One region of the Kitasatospora sp. NPDC101447 genome, then DNA from elsewhere that is predicted to be linked to it. Evidence: riboswitches for the same ligand, from Rfam matches in the RefSeq annotation. Region 1 holds a riboswitch; each other region holds the start of a gene.

Region 1 (4,144 bases):
TCGGGCGCCAGCTGAAGGACGAGATCTACGGCTGCCCGCCGGTGCTGGTGCTGATCGGCCGGCCGCAGGACTCCTGGCTCGCCGCCTGGAGCCGGGCCGACGCCGCGATCTCCCACCCGGTGGACCCGGTGGCGCTGGCCGGGGCGGTCGCCACCCTGCTGCGGGCCCGGCTGGCCAAGCGGGCGCCGGCCGCCCGCTGAGCGGCGGCGTCTCAGTACTAGAGAAGACGGGGCCCTGGGGGCCCTGCCGCTCGATAGGCTGGCTCCATCCGTACGGACGCCCCCCGGAGCGGGGGGACAGACGACAGCTGGAGTCAGCCATGGTGAACGTGAACCCTGCGAACGGCGGTAGCGACCCCGCGCAGGTGGTCCGCTCCTGGCCGGATCTCCTGACGGCCCTGTTGAAGGGGGAGGACCTCGACCGCTCGTCCACCGCGTGGGCGATGGACCGGATCATGAGCGGCGAGGCCTCCCCCGCCCAGGTGGCCGGCTTCATGATCGCGCTGCGGTCCAAGGGCGAGACGGTCGACGAGGTCACCGGTCTGGTCGACGCGATGTACGCGCACGCCGAGCCGCTGGACATCGCCGGCCCGGCGGTGGACATCGTCGGCACCGGCGGCGACCGGGCGAAGACCGTCAACATCTCCACGATGTCGGCGATCGTCGCGGCGGCGGCCGGTGCCAAGGTGGTCAAGCACGGCAACCGGGCCGCCTCCTCCTCCACCGGGTCCTCGGACGTGCTGGAGAAGCTCGGGGTGGCGCTGGACCTCTCCGCCCGGCGGGTCGCCGAGGTGGCCGAGGAGGTCGGCCTCACCTTCTGCTTCGCGGCGAAGTTCCACCCCTCGATGCGGCACGCCGCCACCGCGCGGCGCGACCTCGGGGTGCCGACCGCCTTCAACATCCTCGGCCCGCTGACCAACCCGGCCAAGGTCACCTCCCACGCCATCGGCTGCTTCGACACCCGGCTGTCCGGGCTGATCGCCGGGGTGCTCGCCCGGCGCGGCTCGACGGCGCTGGTCTTCCGCGGCGACGACGGGCTGGACGAACTGACCATCACCACGACCTCGCGGGTGTGGGTGGTGCGCGACGGGGTGGTCACCGAGACCTCCTTCGACCCGCGGGAGGTCGGCATCGAGCTGGTCGGCATCGAGTCGCTGCGCGGCGGGGACCCGGCGTACAACGCGGAGGTCGCGCGCCGTCTGCTGGCGGGCGAGCGCGGGCCGGTGCGGGACGCCGTCCTGCTGAACACGGCGGCGGCGCTGGTCGCGCTCGACCTGGGCGACGCGCCGCTGGCCGAGCAGCTCGCGGCGGGCATGGCGCGGGCGGCGGAGGCCATCGACTCCGGCGTCGCACAGGAGCTGCTGCGGCGCTGGTCGGAGGCCACCAGCCGTAACTGAAGCGGTGGTTGGGAGCCCGTGTCGGAAACTCCGGCGCGGGCTCCCCGGCTGTCCGGATGGTGGATGCCCGTTTGACCGCCCGCCGGACGCGACCCTAGAGTCGGCGCCAGGTCATGAGTGACAGCGTCAAGCCCCAGCTTGCTGTCCGGCAACCCTCCGTCCGTGGCGGGGTGCCCTGGGTGAGGACCGGGTCGCCACGGCAAACCGTCCGTGCGACAAGCGCGGACACCCGACGAGTGGCACTCCCGGGGTCCCAGGCCCCTGAAGGAGTGCATCCTCATGTCCTCTCTCGCCACCGAGACCACCGCCCCGCTCGCCGTGCTCGGCTCCGACGTCCAGGTCCCGCTCGCCAGCGGTGAGAAGGTCGGCTACGCGGCGCTCGACTACGCGGCCAGCGCGCCGGCACTGCAGCGGGTCTGGGACGACGTCGCGGCCTACGCGCCGTACTACGGCAGCGTGCACCGCGGCGCCGGGTACCTCTCGCAGCTGTCCACCGACCTCTTCGAGCAGAGCCGCCGCACCGTCGCCGAGTTCCTCGACCTGCGCGAGGGCGACCAGGTCGTTTTCACCCGGGCCACCACCGACTCGCTCAACCTGCTGGCCGCCGCCGTTCCGGCCGGCACCCGGGTGTTCGCCTTCGAGACCGAGCACCACGCCTCGCTGCTGCCCTGGGCGCACGCCGGACTGGACGTGACCTACCTGCGCGCGCCGCGCTCCCGGGCCGAGGCGGTGGCCGCCCTGGACGCCGCGCTCGCCGAGGCGCCCGAGGGCCCCAAGCTGCTCTGCGTCACCGGCGCCTCCAACGTGACCGGCGAGCTGTGGCCAGTCGCCGAGCTGACCGGGACGGCGCACCGGCACGGCGCCCGGGTGGTGCTGGACGCGGCCCAGCTGGCCCCGCACCACCGGGTCTCGGTGCGCGAGCTGGACGTCGACTGGATCGCCTTCTCCGGCCACAAGATCTACGCGCCGTTCGGCGCCGGGGTGCTGGCCGGCCGGGCGGACTGGCTGGACGCGGCCGAGCCGTACCTGGCCGGCGGCGGGGCGACCCGCACGGTGGCCCGGGAGACGGACGGCTCGGTGGCCGTGCAGTGGCAGACCGGCCCGGCCCGGCACGAGGCCGGCTCGCCGAACGTCATCGGCGCCTACGCGATCGCCTCGGCCTGCCGCGCCCTGGGCGAGGCCGGCTTCGACGCCCTGGAGGCCCGTGAGCGGCAGCTGGTCGACCGGCTGACCGCCGGGCTGGCGGAGGTCCCGCAGGTCAAGGTGCTGAACCTGTTCGGCGCCGGCTCGGCCCGGGTGGGCGTGCTGTCCTTCGTCGTCCGGGGCTGGAACAGCTCGCACTTCTCGGCCGCGCTGTCCGCCGAGTACGGCATCGGGGTGCGCGACGGCCTCTTCTGCGCCCACCCGCTGGTGCGGACCCTGCTGGACGACGAGGCCACCGCCGTCGAGTCCAGCTGCGGCGCTCCGGACCCCTCGCTGCCGGGCGAGCGCAGCCTGAACGCCATCCGGGTCAGCTTCGGCGCCGGGACCCCGGACGAGCACATCGACCGCTTCCTCACCGCCGTCCGCGAGCTGGTCACGGACGGCGCGGCGTGGAACTACCGCAACGAGGGCGGGCGTTGCGTCGCGGACACCCGCCGGGAGGGCTGAGCCCGCGCGCGTCGGGAGGGCTGAGCCCGGGGGCCCCGCTACTCGTCCAGGCCGAGGGCGAAGGCCGCCTCCAGGTCGTGCTGGGAGTAGGTGCGGAAGGCGATCTGGGTCTCGGTGTGGGCCACGCCGGGGACCTTGTTGAGCCGGCCCGGGATGACCTCGGCCAGGTCGTCGTGGCGGCGCACCCGGACCATCGCCACCAGGTCGTATCCACCGGTCACCGAGTACACCTCGCTGACGCCCTCGATGGAAGCGATGGCCTCGGCGATCTCCGGGATGCGGTCGACACTGGTCTTGATCAGGACGATGGCGGTGATCACTGTTCGCGCTCCTTTGTGGGGTGCCGCCAGCGTATCGGGCGTCAGCCGGGCCGTCTCGGGGGGTGGCGGACCACCGTGCAGGTGTAGAGGAAGCCGGCCGAGAAACCGATCACGTGGACCAGGTAGGCCACCCCCGGGCCCGCCGAGTGCACCGACCACCACTGCAGCGCGAACCAGAGGCCGAGCACCAGCCAGGCCGGGAAGCGCAGCGGCAGGAAGAACAGCAGCGGGACGAGGGTGGTCACCCGGGCGCGCGGGTGGAAGCGCAGGTAGGCGCCCAGGACGGCGGAGATCGCGCCGGAGGCTCCGATGAGCACCCGCGTGCAGTCCGGCGAGTGCGCCTCCGCGAGCGCGAAGCCGTACGTGGCCAGGCTGCCGGCGGCCAGGTAGAAGACGGCGTACCGGGCCCGGCCCAGCCGCCGCTCGACGGTGGGGCCGAAGACGTGCAGGAAGAGCAGGTTGCCCAGCAGGTGCAGCCAGCCGGCGTGCAGGAAGAGGCCGGTGAGGGCGGACAGGGCCGGGTGCTTGCCCGGGGTCGGGGCGGCCGGGCAGCCGGGGACCGGGTCGGGGGCCTCGGTCAGCTGTTCGGCGGTGAGCGGCCGCCCGGTCAGCAGTTCGGCCGGCACGGCGCCCCAGCGCTGCTCGTACCGCTGCTCCGCGCAGACCCGGGCCGGGCCGGTGCCGTACAGCGGATTGAGCCCGGCGGCCGGGCCGAGGAGGAAGACCAGGGTGTTGACCGCGATCAGCGCGTAGGTGACCGCCGGGGCGGCCACCTCCG
Region 2 (4,144 bases), on a different contig from region 1:
CGACCTGCACGGTCACTCCTTGTCACCGGTGCTGGAGGGCGGGGAGGTCCGCGAGGGCGTGCTCACCGCCGTCGAGTCGATCACCGCCCTGGACGCCGGGTTCTGGTTCGAGTTCGCCGACCCGCAGGCCCAGCAGCGCATCCAGTCGGGGGAGCTGCGCCCGGACTGGGACAAGCGCGGCTTCCTGCGCGGCTACCTCGACCGGCGGTACAGCTTCGGGCGCTACTTCTCCCCGCTCCGGCCCAATCGCCCGACCAGCCCCGAGGCGCTGTACGCGCAGAACGACGTGGTGCTCTACGACCGGGAGGAGGACCCCGGCGAGGTGCGCAACCTCGCGGCCGATCCGGCCCACCGCGACCTCGTCGCCCGGTACAGCGCCCGGCTGGAGGACCTCATCACCGCGGAGGTCGGCGCCGACACCCGCGCGTGGGTCACCGAACGCCCCCGGCTGCTCGGCTGGCCCACCTGGCACGGCGACACCGACCGTCCCGTGCCCGCCGGCGCCGCGGCCCGCGGGTGAACCCGTGGCCGACCTCGTGGCCGGACCGGTGGCCGACGTCGTGGCCGACCCCACGGACGCGGCGTCACGGTCCGTGACCTCGTCGCGGTCCGCGCACGACAGGACGGGAGTCCGGCCCTACCGTGAACGTAGGACTTCTGTTCCCTTCCAGGCGGTCGTCATGCGAGCAGCCGGGCCCCACCGCCCGGCTGCCCGCCCCTCCCGTCTCCCGTTGCCCGAGAGGCGGTTGCCACCGAAGGAGTCAATGTCATGACCAGCAGTGTTGCCGGGGCCGGCCCCAGCACCCACGCCCCCGAACCCCGTCCCTTCGCGACCGGGTGGACCATCTTCGCCGGGGTCATGATGATCGCCGGCGGCATCATGGCGGTGTTCCAGGGGATCGCCGCCATCACCAAGGACAGCCTGATCGTCGTCACCCGGCACTACGTCTACTCGATGAACACCGAAGGGTGGGGCTGGATCCACGTCATCGTCGGGGTCGTCCTGGTGCTGGCGGGCGTGGCGCTGTTCAGCGGTGCTCCCTGGGCCCGGGTCGTCGGTGTCGCCGTCGCCGGCCTGAGCATGATCGCCAACTTCCTGTGGCTGCCCTACTACCCGCTCTGGGCCATCGTCCTGATCGCGCTCGACGCCTTCGTCATCTGGGCGCTGTGCGTCGGCACCACGAAGAAGGCGAGCTGACCACCCGACGGGCCGACGGCCCGTAGGAACCCCCGGGCCGGCCACCACCGCGTGGCCGGCCCGATCGCGTCCGGGGGAGGGGAGTGGAGGGCGAGCGGAGGGCGAGTGGAGGGGGAGGCTTGGCGGGCGGCCCGGGGCATCTTGTATCGTTCCTCGCGAATCATCCAGAGGGGTGGAGGGACCGGCCCTACGAAGCCCCGGCAACTCCCCGTTCGACCCGGCGTCCGAAGTACGCGCCGTGCCGTGCGGGGGCAGTGCCAACTCCGGCCTGTCGCCACTGTGGCGCGGGAAAGATGAGGAGACACGGTGCTCTCTGTGCTGTCCTTCGCCCGGGCGCTTCCCGCCCCGGCCCTTCCGCGTACCCGTCTCGTGCCCGGCGCAGGCAATCGGCCGACTTCTCCGGCCCGTCCTCGCTGACCACCCCCCGGCTCCCCGTCCGGGAGCCCCCGTGAGCGAAGCCCACCCGCCGCTCACGGGATTCGAGACGGAGTACCCATCCATGGACAACACGAGCGGCGTCGGCGTGCTCGACAAGGTCACCTCGATCCTCGGCACCCTGGAGGCAGGTCCCGCCACCCTGGCCGGACTCGTCACCGCCACCGGCCTGGCCCGGCCCACCGCCCACCGGCTCGCCGTGGCACTCGAACACCACCGGCTGGTCACCAGGGACATGCAGGGCCGGTTCATCCTCGGCCCCCGGCTCACCGAGCTCTCGGCGGCCGCCGGGGAGGACCGACTGCTGGCCGCAGCCGGCTCCGTCCTCGCCCACCTGCGCGACGTGACCGGCGAGAGCGCCCAGCTCTACCGCCGCCAGGGCGAGATCCGGATCTGCGTGGCCGCCGCCGAGCGCCTCTCCGGCCTGCGCGACACCGTACCGGTGGGGGTCACCCTCCCGATGAAGGTCGGTGCGGCCGCCCAGGTCCTGCTCGCCTGGGAGGAGCCCGAGCGGCTGCACCGCGGGCTGCAGGGCGCCCGCTTCACCGCCACCGCGCTGAGCGGGGTCCGGCGGCGCGGCTGGGCCCAGTCCATCGGCGAGCGTGAACTCGGGGTCGCCTCCGTGTCCGCGCCCGTCCGCGGCCCCTCCAACCGGGTGGTGGCCGCGGTGTCGGTCTCCGGCCCGATCGAGCGGCTCACCCGGCACCCTGGAGCCCAGCTCTCCCAGGCGGTCGTCGAGGCGGCCCACCGGCTCACCGAGGCCCTGCGCCACACCTGACCGGTTCACCGGGCCGCGCCTGCCCGGCTTCGCGCCGTTCGGCTTCGCGCTGCCCGGCTTCGCCCCGTCCGGCCTCGCGCTGCCCGGACGCGCGGTCCTCTGGCGCGGGCCGGGAGGAGGCGGCGGCCGGCGACACCGGGAACGGGGTGAACCGAACACGGCACGCCATCCGTGCAGGGGTCGGGGGCCGCGTTGCACCGCCGTCACCCGCCGCCGCCACGGCGGCCGGCGGCGGTCCGGGCTCGCCGCCTCGCGCGCTCCTCCGATCTCCCCCCGGGGCGCGCGCGAGGCGTTCCCTGCTCCACGAACTCCACAGGAGAGAAGCACAGATGAAGCACGTACGCCGGGCGGCCGTGGTCACCGGGGGTGCGGTCGCCGCCCTCGCACTGGCGGGCACCGGGACCGCCTTCGCCTGGAAGCCGAGCGACGCCTCGCTGGAGGTCGGCTGCCGGGCGGACGCCGGCCACGTCGAGCTCGTCCTCGGCAATCGCTACAAGGCCGCCGGCGACTACACCCTGAGCCTGGTCGGCGGCTCCGAGGAGTACCACGGCCGCATCGACGCCAACGCCACCGTCAAGCTGACCGTCAGCTACTCGGGCAAGGGCGACACCTGGCGCTACACCCTGGCGGACACCCACGTGGACAAGAAGGTCGCGGACGTTCCGCTGTGCCCGTCCGCCACCCCGACGCCGACCGGCACCCCGACCACCACCCCCTCCGTCCCGGCGACCCCGGTCCCGACCCCGACCAAGTCGGTCCCGGCCTCGCCGAGCGCCACGCCGTCGGCCACCACCCCGGCCCCGACCGGCACCCCGACCACCACCCCCTCCGTCCCGGCGACCCCGGTCCCGACCCCGATCAAGTCGGTCCCGGCCTCGCCGAGCGCCACGCCGTCGGCCACCACCCCGGCCCCGACCGGCACCCCGACCACCACCCCGTCGGCCACGCCGTCCGCCATGCCCAGCGCGACCGGCACCGCCCCGGCGCTGGCCCAGACCGGTGGCGGGGACAACACCCCGCTCGCCCTGGCCGGCGGCGCCGTGCTGGCCGCCGGTGCGGGCCTGGTGTTCGCCGCCCGCAAGGTCGCGGCCAAGCGCCGCGCCTGACCGAGCACCGATCGGGGCGATCGCGGCGCCGGGGTCCGGGAACACCGGACCTCGGGGCCCCACGGCATTTGACGGCCTGTGCCGCCGGGCCGTCCACGGAAGGGGAGTGAGATGTTCGTCGATGGATCCTGGCGGATCACGGTGACCGGCAAGGACGCCGACTTCGACCAGCGGGCGGTGGTGATCACCCCGTACGGCACCCTGGTGCTGGCCGGCCGGGTGGGGGAGTCGCTCGTGGTCGACGCGGACACCTGGGAGCTGAGGCTCGAACACCTCCGGCCGGGCGGAGGTTGGCGCCCGGACGTCCAGGTGGTGCCCGGCCCGGTGGCCGAGACCGGCGGCGTGCGCAGCCGGGAGGTCCGCGCCCGGGACTGCCACTGGCCGGGCGTGCCCGGCACCGACCTGCCGCGCAACCTCGTGCTGCGCCTCGACGCGCTCGGCGCCGCGGCCCCGGCCGCGCGGCGGGAGACGACCGGGGCGATCGGACCGGCCTCGGCACCGCTGGTGCGGACCAGTTCGGACCCTGAGCTCGGCGCCCTGCGGCCGACGGAGCGGCGGGGGACGCCGGCCGACCGGACCGCCCCGGGCCAGGCGCCTGCCCCGGCCCCGGCCGTACGGCGGGCCACC
Region 3 (4,144 bases), on a different contig from region 1:
CAGCAGGCGGCGAAGGCGCGGGCCCAGCGTTCGGTGAGGAAGCCGGCCCGGTCGGCGCCGAGGATGCCGGTGAGGACGGCGCGGGCGACGTCGTCGGGGAGCATCCGGTAGTACTCGGGCGGGGCCCAGGGGGTGTGCGAGAAGTGGCCGATCCGCAGGTCGGGGCGGGCGGCGCGGAGCAGCGCCGGGGCCAGGGACAGGTGGTAGTCCTGGACGAGGACGGCGGCGTTCGGGGCGGCCTCGGTGGCCAGCGCCTCGGCGAAGGCCGCGTTGTAGGCCCGGTAGGCGGCCCATTCGGTGCGGAAGTCGGCGTCGAAGGCGGGGGCGGTGGGGGTCGCGTAGAGCAGGTGGTGGACGAACCAGAGGGTGGAGTTGGCGACGCCGTTGTAGGCGCGGGCGAAGGTCTCGGGGTCGATGTCCAGCATTCGGACGGCCTGCCCGCCGACGTCGTGGCCGGCCAGGTCGAGGCGGCCGTCGGGGGCTTCCGCGGCGGCTCTGCGGTCCGCGGCGCCGAGGGCCGCGCAGACCCAGACGGCGTTCGGGTCGTCGATGGCGGAGAGGCCGGAGACCAGGCCCCCGCCGCCGCGCCGCAGGGTCAGCGTGCCGTCGTCGGCGGTGCTGAACGACACCGGTCCCCGGTTGGAGGCCACCAGGACGGGGGCGGTGCCGGTCGCACTCGAACGTTCGGTCGTGAGATCGCCCATGGTTGGCATGTTGCCGGGCGCTCGGCGTGGCAAACCCGTCATCGGTGGGTGGCGTATTCGGGGACGGTGTGCATCGGGGGGCGTTCCAGGGCGGTCACCGGGTGGGTGTGGGCGAGGAAGGCGCGGGTCTCCGGGTCGCGGGCGAACTGGGTGAGCTCCGGGCGGACCAGGTCGGCGGAGGCCTTGAGCCGGTGGGCGCGGTCGAGGCGTTCGAGCGCGGTGCGGTAGATGGTGGCGGCCATCCGGCCGAGGGCCTGGCCGTCCTGGTGGCGGTGGTGCCGGACGCCGACGTCCACCTGGGCCAGGGCGTCCAGGCCGACCAGCTCCAACGCGTCGACGAGCAGGCCGAGTTCGACGCCGTAGCCGGTGGGGAAGGGCAGCCGTTCGAGCAGTGAGCGGCGGGCCGCGTACTCGCCGCCGAGGGGTTGGACGAAGCCGGCGAGTTCCGGCCAGTGCAGGTTGAGGAGGGGGCGGGCGACGAGTTCGGTGACCCGGCCGCCGCCGGCCGGGAGGACGGCGGCGCGGTCCCCCGCGGCGGAGCCGCTCAGTGCGACTTCGAGGGGGCGGTCGTACATGGCCTTGACCAGCTGGATGGACTCGTCGGTCAGCAGCGGCCCGACGATGCCGGAGACGAAGGCCGGGTCGAACTCGCGCAGGTCGGCGTCCACGAAGCAGACGATGTCGCCGCGGGTGACCAGCAGCGAGCGCCAGAGCACCTCGCCCTTGCCGGGGGCGGCGGGCAGCCGGGGCAGGATGGCGTCGCGGTGCTCCACCCGGGCGCCGGCCTCGGCGGCGGCCTCGGCCGTGGCGTCGGTGGAGCCGGAGTCGACCACGACGAGTTCGTCGACCAGCGGGAGGCGTTCCATCAGCTCGCGGCGGACGGTGCGGACGATGTCGCCGACGGTGGCCTCCTCGTCCAAGGCGGGGAGGACGACGCTGATCGTGCGGCCGGTGCGTTCCTTGGCCGCGAGGAGGGTGTCGACCGGCCGGTCGGCCGCGCTCCAGGAGCGGCGGCGCAGCCAGGACGCCGCCTGCGGGAGGAGCTCGGGAGTCGGTTCGGCGGGCACGGAAGTCTCCTCGGCGGGTCGGGTGGGACGGGTCATCTCGCGTGGCGGACGGTCCCGTTCAGGATTGGCGCCTTCGGATACAGTCTTCGTACAGCGGTAGGACCCATGCACGCCGGGGTCGCCGTCGAGCACCACCACAATTTCACAAGCTCATCCAGAGGGACTGAGGGAACGGCCCGTTGACGTCCCGGCAACCTTCTCGCGCGGCTGTCGACGACAGGCCCCGGCGGGACAGGTGCCAATTCCGGCCTGTGGCGCGTCCGCGCTGCGGGGAAGATGAGGAGAGAGGCCTCGCCGTCATGGCTATCGACACTGCCGCACCAGTTTCCGTGGACCTCGGCCCCGCTGCCGCCCTGTCCTGTCGGGAGTGCGGAACCCGCTTCCCGCTCGGTCCCAGCTTCGCGTGCCTGGAGTGCTTCGGCCCGCTGGAGATCGCCTACGAGTTCGGCAGCGAGGGCGCCGAGGAGCTGCGCAAGCGGATCGAGGCCGGCCCGACTTCGGTCTGGCGGTACGCGCCGCTGCTGCCGGTGCCGGCCGACGTCGCGTCCAAGCCCAACCTGAACCCGGGCTGGACCCCGCTGGTGAAGGCGGACAATCTGGGCCGCGAGCTCGGCTTCACCGCGCAGCTGCACATCAAGGACGACTCCGGGAACCCGACGCACTCGTTCAAGGACCGCGTGGTGGCCTGCGCCATCGAGGCGGCGCGGGCGTTCGGCTACACGACGCTGTCCTGCTCCTCCACCGGCAACCTGGCCGGTGCGGTGGGCGCGGCGGCCGCCCGGGCCGGCTTCCGGTCCTGCGTGTTCATCCCGCACGACCTGGAGCAGGGCAAGGTCGTCATGGCCGGGGTGTACGGCGGCGAGCTGGTCGGCATCGAGGGCAACTACGACGACGTGAACCGCTTCTGCTCGGAGCTGATCGGGGACCCGGCCGGCGAGGGCTGGGGCTTCGTCAACGTCAACCTGCGGCCGTACTACGGCGAGGGCTCCAAGACGCTGGCGTACGAGATCTGCGAGCAGCTCGGCTGGCGGCTGCCGGAGCAGATCGTGATCCCGATCGCCTCGGGCTCCCAGCTGACGAAGATCGACAAGGGGCTGCAGGAGCTGATCAAGCTCGGCCTGGTCGAGGACCGGCCGTACCGGGTCTTCGGCGCCCAGGCCGAGGGCTGCTCCCCGGTGTCGGCCGCCTTCAAGGCCGGCCGGGACGTGATCAAGCCGGTCAAGCCGGACACCATCGCCAAGTCGCTGGCGATCGGCAACCCGGCCGACGGCCCGTACGTGCTGGACATCGCCCGCCGCACGGGCGGCGCGGTGGAGGACGTCACGGACGCCGAGGTCGTGGCGGCGATCCGGCTGCTGGCGCGGACCGAGGGCATCTTCGCCGAGACCGCGGGCGGGGTGACCGTCGGCGTGCTGAAGAAGCTGGTCGAGACCGGGCAGCTGGACCCGGCCAAGGAGACCGTCGCGATCAACACCGGCGACGGCCTGAAGACCCTGGACGCCGTCTCCGACGCCGGGATGAGCGCCGTCATCCGCCCGACGCTGGACGCGTTCCGCGCCGCCGGCCTCGCGTCCGCCTGAACCACGCCGCCGGCCCCGTGCCCGCCCCGACCGCTGCCCCGCAGGGCCGCACCCCCGCAAGGAGAGTCATGAGCGCCAACGTCCGCATCCCCACCATCCTGCGCACCTACACCGGCGGCGCCGCCGAGGTGACCGCCGAGGGCGCCACCCTGGGCGAGGTCATCGCCGACCTGGAGAAGAACCACGCGGGCATCTCCGCCCGCATCCTGGACGACACCGGCAAGCTGCGCCGTTTCGTCAACGTCTACGTGAACGACGACGACGTGCGCTTCGCCGAGGGCCTGGCGACCGAGATCGAGGACGGCGCCGGCGTCTCGATCATTCCGGCGGTGGCCGGCGGCTGCTGAGCCGTCCCGCGCGCCATTCGGCCGCCCGTACGTACGGAATTCCGCTCTCCGTATGTACGGGCGGCCGGTTGCATTCCGGCGGGAATATTTCCGGGTCGAGTCGGAGTAGAGTGTCGCTCGGTTGGGAACAGGGGTTCCCTCTCGGCCGTTCGCGGCGTTCCGCCGGGCAGGGCCCGGCCGATGGGACCGGGCCGTGAAACATGTCAGGCCGATGTCAGAATTACCGCGGGGATTTGGGTAATTCGTCCGCTATGTCCCGCGTGGAATGCCGAGATTTTTCCGGTTCGGCCCGTCCTGTCCCTTGCCGGCGGGGCGGAATTACCGGCGGTTGACCCTGTTGCAGAGGGCTTCGGTCCGGATACATTCAGCGGCGGTCGACGCAATCACCCGCTCACCGGAGCCCGTTGGGCGTTCCGTGCGGAGGGTTGCGGCGTGCACGGCCGCGC

What was found. A riboswitch is a leader RNA that binds a small molecule or an ion and turns the genes downstream of it on or off. The one in region 1 is predicted to bind S-adenosylmethionine.
Region 2: another riboswitch for S-adenosylmethionine. It lies ahead of ACIRST_RS03590 (IclR family transcriptional regulator); the one in region 1 lies ahead of ACIRST_RS13470 (aminotransferase class V-fold PLP-dependent enzyme).
Region 3: another riboswitch for S-adenosylmethionine. It lies ahead of thrC (threonine synthase); the one in region 1 lies ahead of ACIRST_RS13470 (aminotransferase class V-fold PLP-dependent enzyme).

What each region holds. Positions count from the first base shown of each region.
Region 1 covers NZ_JBIWNL010000007.1:218,754-222,897, forward strand. Annotated here, with positions in the region: gene ACIRST_RS13460 (hypothetical protein) at 1-200, shown strand, start outside; gene trpD (anthranilate phosphoribosyltransferase) at 320-1,396, shown strand; SAM riboswitch class IV at 1,506-1,624, shown strand; gene ACIRST_RS13470 (aminotransferase class V-fold PLP-dependent enzyme) at 1,676-3,046, shown strand; gene ACIRST_RS13475 (Lrp/AsnC family transcriptional regulator) at 3,085-3,366, opposite strand; gene ACIRST_RS13480 (rhomboid family intramembrane serine protease) at 3,408-4,144, opposite strand, start outside.
Region 2 covers NZ_JBIWNL010000002.1:235,446-239,589, forward strand. Annotated here, with positions in the region: gene ACIRST_RS03580 (sulfatase-like hydrolase/transferase) at 1-520, shown strand, start outside; gene ACIRST_RS03585 (hypothetical protein) at 770-1,198, shown strand; SAM riboswitch class I at 1,356-1,498, shown strand; gene ACIRST_RS03590 (IclR family transcriptional regulator) at 1,698-2,411, shown strand; gene ACIRST_RS03595 (LPXTG cell wall anchor domain-containing protein) at 2,741-3,517, shown strand; gene ACIRST_RS03600 (hypothetical protein) at 3,629-4,144, shown strand, end outside.
Region 3 covers NZ_JBIWNL010000037.1:74,034-78,177, reverse strand. Annotated here, with positions in the region: gene ACIRST_RS34565 (trehalose-6-phosphate synthase) at 1-704, opposite strand, end outside; gene ACIRST_RS34560 (glucosyl-3-phosphoglycerate synthase) at 743-1,771, opposite strand; SAM riboswitch class I at 1,919-2,054, shown strand; gene thrC (threonine synthase) at 2,071-3,351, shown strand; gene ACIRST_RS34550 (ubiquitin-like small modifier protein 1) at 3,420-3,698, shown strand.